Regions from separate parts of the Mixta sp. BE291 genome, predicted to be linked through region 2. Evidence: predicted binding sites of a transcription regulator. Region 2 holds the regulator's gene; each other region holds the start of a gene.
The links. Region 2 encodes ArgR, which controls arginine synthesis, uptake and breakdown. Its sites were predicted from a motif close to ANTGAATAAAAATACANT; they were not measured.
Positions count from the first base shown of each region.

Region 1: argA (amino-acid N-acetyltransferase) is a predicted target of ArgR. The motif match lies at 866-883, and genes of this name have one in related genera.
Region 3: argC (N-acetyl-gamma-glutamyl-phosphate reductase) is a predicted target of ArgR. The motif match lies at 1,235-1,252, and genes of this name have one in related genera.

Region 1 covers NZ_JAVDXN010000006.1:95,634-97,909, forward strand. The annotation lists gene amiC (N-acetylmuramoyl-L-alanine amidase AmiC) at 1-685, opposite strand, end outside; gene argA (amino-acid N-acetyltransferase) at 917-2,245, shown strand.
Region 2 covers NZ_JAVDXN010000003.1:518,367-520,642, reverse strand. The annotation lists gene J2X14_RS09985 (barstar family protein) at 1-27, shown strand, start outside; gene yhcN (peroxide/acid stress response protein YhcN) at 94-363, opposite strand; gene yhcN (peroxide/acid stress response protein YhcN) at 497-760, opposite strand; gene argR (transcriptional regulator ArgR) at 1,279-1,749, opposite strand; gene mdh (malate dehydrogenase) at 2,193-2,276, shown strand, end outside.
Region 3 covers NZ_JAVDXN010000009.1:12,850-15,125, reverse strand. The annotation lists gene argE (acetylornithine deacetylase) at 40-1,188, opposite strand; gene argC (N-acetyl-gamma-glutamyl-phosphate reductase) at 1,366-2,276, shown strand, end outside.

The DNA of each region.
Region 1 (2,276 bases), on a different contig from region 2:
TATTCGGCTCTTTATCAATGAGCGCCTTCAGACGACGGCCGATTTTCAGCACGATATCCTTTTCACGCGTCTTATGCAGGCCATGCGCGCCGGGATCTTCGCCGCCGTGTCCCGGATCGATCATGATAACAATCGGACGGTCGCGTCCTGCTTTGCCGGGCAGCGGCGCTTCGGCAGGCTGCGTCCGCTCCAGCTCGCCCTGATTGTAATCCTTGAGCAGCGCCAACAGCGGATCGTCCTGCGTATCGTAGGCCGCATAGAGATCCACCACTAAGCGATGTTTAAAGCCAGCGACCGGCGCCAGCGTAAACAGGCGCGGCGAGACGTTCTGCTTCAGCTCCAGCACAATACGCACGGTGTTTTGATCAAACTGGCCCACGCGCGCCGTTTTGATATAGGGATCGTTGCGTTGTACCAGCTGCCCTACCCCTTTCAGCACCCGATTCAGATGCAGATTTTCAATATCGATCACCACGCGATCGGGATGGCTCAGGGCAAACTGCTTATATTTCAGGGCCACGCTTGATTCAATGGTCAGGCGGGAATAGCTGGAAGAAGGCCAGATGCGCACCGCAACAATATGGCTGCTGGCCGCCAGGCCAACCCGGCTCACGCTCAGTAACCACATTGCTCCAGCGCCCTGTAACAGCCGACGACGGCTGATAACGGGATGAGATTCGGACATGCCGCTCCAGATACTGTGTTGTGTCTAAAAAAAAGCCAGAAAAAAAAGTGGCGAAAACTTTAACCCAATCGCTTTTATGCTGTCATCCGGAAAAAACCATTAAATGCAGCCTGTTAAGCTTATTAACCGATTGTGAAAAATGATAAGCGATCATAAAAGCAGCTTGCACTTCAGGCAACAAAAGAATAAAAATACACAAAAACCGAATATTCATGCAAGAGAGGGTTTGCCGTGAAGGAACGTAGCACCGCACTGGTTCAGGGTTTTCGCCATTCCGTTCCCTATATCAACGCTCATCGGGACAAGACTTTCGTGATTATGCTCAGTGGCGAAGCGATCGAGCATGAGAACTTCTCCAGCATAATTAACGATATTGGCCTGCTGCATAGTCTGGGTATCCGGCTGGTGGTGGTGTACGGCGCCCGGCCGCAAATTGATGCTAACCTGGCAGAACATCAGCTGGAGCCGCTTTATCATAAGCATACTCGCGTAACCGATGCGCAATCCCTTGAGCTGGTTAAGCAGGCCGCCGGACGTTTACAGCTGGATATCACCGCTCGCCTGTCGATGAGCCTGAGCAATACACCGCTGCAGGGCGCGCATATTAATGTCGTCAGCGGCAATTTTATTATTTCTCAGCCGCTGGGCGTGGACGATGGCATCGACTATTGCCACAGCGGACGCATTCGCCGCATTGATGAAGAGGCGATTCATCGCCAGCTCGACAGCGACGCCATTGTACTGATCGGTCCGGTGGCGGTGTCGGTCACCGGCGAAAGTTTTAATCTGACCTCGGAAGAGGTAGCCACCCAGCTGGCGATCAAACTGCGGGCGGAAAAGATGATCGGCTTCTGCTCTGAACAGGGCGCGACGGATGATGAAGGCAATATTATTTCTGAACTGTTCCCGAACGATGCGCAGGCGCGCATTGAAACGCTGGAGCAGCGTGGCGACTACCTTTCCGGTACGGTGCGTTTCCTGCGCGGCGCGGTGAAAGCCTGCCGCAGCGGCGTACGCCGCAGCCATTTAATTAGCTATCAGGAAGATGGCGCGCTGTTGCAGGAGCTGTTCTCCCGTGACGGCATCGGTACGCAGATTGTGATGGAATCCGCCGAGCAGATCCGCCGCGCCACCATCAACGATATCGGCGGCATTCTGGAGCTCATCCGTCCGCTGGAGCAGCAGGGCATTCTGGTACGCCGCTCGCGTGAACAGCTGGAGATGGAAATCGATAAATTCACCATTATCGAGCGCGACAATCTGACCATCGCCTGCGTGGCGCTCTATCCTTTCCCCGATGAGCAGATTGGTGAAATGGCCTGCGTCGCGGTTCACCCGGACTATCGTAGCTCTTCTCGCGGTGAAATGCTGCTGCAGCGCGTCGCTTTGCAGGCACGCCAGCTGGGGTTGAAAAAGCTGTTTGTGCTAACCACCCGCAGTATTCACTGGTTCCAGGAGCGCGGCTTTACGCCGGTAGATATCGAGCTATTGCCGGAAAGCAAAAAGCAGATGTATAACTACCAGCGCCGCTCTAAGGTGCTAATGGCTGATTTAACCTGACTTCTTAGCAAATAGCGACTGGCGCAGCCTG
Region 2 (2,276 bases):
GTGCGCCAGGCACGCAAAAGCCCATAAAAAAAGGCCCTAAACAGCAGGGCCAAGGGGTTCGTCAATACGCTGACGAGGAATTCTGGTTATGGCTTATTTATAGATTTCAGCGGTTGCGTGATAGTTACCGTTGGCATAAGCCTCAACAACACGGTAGGCGGAAGCGCCTTGTTTATCCGCTTTTTCGGCCAGGTGCTGGCGAATAGCGCTTGGGCTGGCATCAATGCCGCTCACGGAAATGGTACCGATCGGCTGGAGATTTTGGCTGGCAACGTCTTGTTGGGTCACCAGGTCGGCCGCTGCTGCGCCGAAAGAAAGTACGGAAGCCAGGCCTAAAGCCGCAAAGGTAAATGTCGTTTTCATTTCTTACTCCTGAATAGTGTGGTGACGGCGGCCGTGATGGCTTGATAGCGATTATTATTTCTGGGGCCGCGTCGTTATTACGTGAAAGTCGTTATTAGATGACACCGGTATACACCCGGCGATGATGTTGCGCTTATTTATACAGCTCTGCCGTTACGTGATAGGTGTCTTTGTTACGCGCTTCGATAATGCGATACGCGCTGGCACCCTGACGATCCGCTTTTGCCTGCAGCGCCTGATGGATATCCATTGGCGTACCTGCTACACCGCTGACGCTGATAACGCCCACAGACTGCAGATTTTTCGCCTGATCGGCGTTAATGGATTCTGCTGCAAATGCGCCGAATGACAGGGCAGAAAGCAGGCCTGCGGTTGCGATAGTAGTTTTAATATTCATTGATCTGTTCCTCGTCTTCTGTTTTTGTCTTTATTTTGTTTGTGATCTTCATCACGAAAACAAGTATAGATCTAATCACGTGCGAAATTAATATTACGCTAATAATGTTTTGTTGTGACACTTTAGCTAATGTCGCTTTTTTAATAACCATTAGTTATAAAAAATGGTTATATTTTGTACTTTATGCGTTATTTTTTAGGCAAAACAAAAGCATAAGCGGCTTTATCTATTTGTGCTTTGTTTACTGGTTAAATGCTCCATCAGAGGCTGAAAAGCAGTTTTATGACCTGCCTGGTCGCTTTAAAGGCAGCATATTGTGCGACATGGACGTGATGTGGGGAAAGAGTGAACTGCCTGCTTATTCCATTTGGCAATGAAAGCCGCAGACGAAGGGATGCATAAAAAAGCGCTAACAGCAGCGTGCTGAAGCTGCGGGGCAGCAGCAGAGAGAGGCATAACGGAAGTGAATAAGGAAGGCTGCGGGATCGTTAATGCTGAGGCCAACGATCCCGCCAGGCTTACAGCTCCTGCTCAAACAGATTCAGGATAGCTTCGTAGAGTTGTTTCACCGTGAAGGCGCGCGCCGGGGTGATAAAAATCGTGTCGTCACCGGCGATGGTGCCAAGGATGCCTTCCGCTTTCCCTAACGAGTCCAGCAGGCGAGCAATCAGCTGCGCGGCGCCTGGGCTGGTATGGATCACCACCAGCGCATCATTGTAATCAATATCCAGCACCAGGTTTTTCAGCGGAGACGTAGTGGTGGGAACGCCGAGCTCTGCGGGCAGGCAGTAGACCATTTCCATTTTCGCGTTACGGGTACGCACCGCACCAAACTTGGTCAGCATACGAGAGACTTTCGACTGGTTGATGTTGTCGAAGCCTTCTTCCTGCAGCGCTGTCACGATCTCGCCCTGCGAGCTGAACTTTTCTTCTTTCAGTAAAGCTTTGAACGCTTTAATCAGATCTTCTTGTTTCGATGGGTTACGCATAGGCTACCGATAATATAAAAATGCTGTGAAGCCCGGCCAGCAGGCGATACATTATTATGCATTTATATGAATGTTTATGCAAATTCGCGGCGGCGAGTAACGGCTTTACCGCGCAGTGGGCGCGCATTTTACCAGACTTTCGGCGCAGAGAGAATTTACCCGAAGCGCATAGCTATGACAGATGAAGTGAAGAAATTGTTATAAAATTGATGTTGTTCTGCTAAGCGCGGACGGTGTAAGGTAGGGCTGATTACTCTGTCTGTATCCGGTTACGCTCAGTGTCGGTCCTGTACGTAATGCGGTCATGTTCACCCGTTTTGGCTGGCGCTTAAGGGCGTTATGCAAAACAGTGACAACATCCTCGCTATACTTCTCAGGTCGTCCAGCATCTGTTCCGCGCTGGCTGCCGGCATTTTAATGATCACAATAATAAGGAGTTTAGGATGAAAGTTGCAGTTCTCGGTGCGGCTGGTGGTATCGGCCAGGCGCTCGCACTTCTGCTGAAAACCCAGTTACCCGCGGGTTCA
Region 3 (2,276 bases), on a different contig from region 2:
TTTACCGTTTTAGCAGTGAATTGCCCCAAATAATGGTAATCAGTAACAAAAATGGTTAACCAGTTGACCGATCAGCGCGCGCGTCGGCTTGATAAATGCCATATCGATAAATTCATCGGGCTGATGCGCCTGATTAATCGATCCCGGCCCCAGCACCAACGTCGGGCAGAGCTGCTGAATAAAGGGCGCTTCGGTACAGTAATTCACCACCTCGGTTGGCGTACCCAGCAGCTTCTCCACCACCTGCACCAGCTGATGCTCACGCGGACATTCATAGCCCGGAATCGGCGGATGCAGCTCAGCCACCGTTAATCGGCCCGGCCAGCGCATGCTCACCGGTGCCAGCGCCTCATTTAATAGTTCATCCAGATCGGTCAGCGTCAGGCCCGGCAGCGGACGAATATCCATATGTAACTCACAGCAGGCGCAAATGCGGTTTGCCGCGTCGCCGCCGTGGATATGACCAAAATTCATGGTGGGATAAGGGATAGCGAAGCCGTCATGGTGATAACGCTCTTTTAGCGTATTACGCAGCTGCATTAGATGGCCGATTGATTCATGCATTAGCTCAATAGCATTAACGCCGCGTGACGGATCGCTGGAATGTCCCGATTGCCCTTCGATGCGAATCGCGTTAGAGAGATGGCCTTTATGCGCCCGCACCGGTTTCAACGACGTCGGCTCGCCAATAATCGCGCAGTCGGGACGCAGCGTGGTGGACTCAGCAAAATATTTAGCGCCTGCCATAGTGGTTTCTTCATCCGCCGTGGCAAGAATATAGAGCGGCTTTTTCAGCGTGCTGATATCCGTGTCACGCAGCGTATCAAGAATAAAAGCGAAGAACCCTTTCATATCCGCCGTGCCAAGGCCGTACAGCTTGTTGTCATGCTCGGCGAGGGTAAAGGGATCGCGCGTCCAGCGCCCGTCATCAAAGGGCACCGTATCGGTATGCCCAGCCAGCAGCAGGCCGCCCGCACCCGCGCCGCTTTTCGCCAGCATATTAAATTTATGCCGCGTGCCCGGCACCGGCTGAACGTCCACACTGAACCCTAAATCACGAAACCAGCCCGCCAGCAGAGTGATTAAACTTTCATTGCTCTGATCGAGCGCGCTGTCGGTCGCGCTGATGGATGGCGTGGCTATCAGCTGGCGGTAAAGTTCGATAAATGGCGGTAATTTTGTCTTCACTGTTGACGGTCCTTGAGTTAGGATGTATCAATATTCATGCATTAATAGTGAATAAAAATACAATAACGTGCGCGGGATGGGAAATGAATTAACCCGCTGACTGACGTTAAACTTCATGGGCGCGCGGCGACACGGCTGCACACCGGATCTGACTGACTGTAAAAGGTATACAGCCTGATGTTGAATACGCTGATTGTAGGTGCCAGTGGCTATGCTGGCGTTGAGCTGGCGACCTTCCTGAATCGTCATCCGCATATGAACATAACCGCTTTAGCGGTTTCAGCGCAAAGCCCGGATGCCGGAAAACGTCTTTCCGACCTGCATCCGCAGCTAAAAGGGATCCTTGATCTGCCGCTGGAGCCGCTGAGCGATGTCTCAGTCTGGGCCGACAAAGTGGATGTGGTGTTCCTGGCCACCGCGCATGAAGTAAGCCACGATCTGGCTCCGCAGTTTTTGGCGGCGGGCTGCGTGGTGTTTGATCTCTCCGGCGCGTTCCGCGTTAACGATGCTGATTTTTATACGCGCTATTACGGTTTTAGCCATCAGCATGCGGCATGGCTGGATAAGGCCGTTTACGGCCTGGCGGAGTGGCAGCATGACGCTATCAAAGAGGCGCAGCTGATCGCGGTGCCCGGCTGCTATCCCACCGCCGCACAGCTGGCGCTAAAACCGCTGATTGAAGCGGGCTTGCTGAATGATGCGCAGTGGCCGGTGATTAACGCCACCAGCGGCGTAAGCGGTGCCGGACGCAAAGCCAGCATCAACAACAGCTTCTGTGAAGTGAGCCTGCAACCTTACGGCATCTTTAATCATCGCCACCATCCTGAAATCGTCGCGCATCTTGGCGTGCCGGTTATTTTTACCCCGCATCTGGGGAATTTCCCGCGCGGCATCCTTGCCACCATTACCTGTCGCCTGCAGCCGGGCGTCAGTCGCGACGATGTCGCCGAAGCTTTCCATAACGCCTATCAGGATAAGCCGCTGGTGCGTCTTTATGAGCAGGGCGTACCGGCGTTGAAATCGGTGGTTGGCCTGCCGTTTTGCGATATCGGCTTCGCGGTACAGGATGAGCACTTGATTGTGGTGGC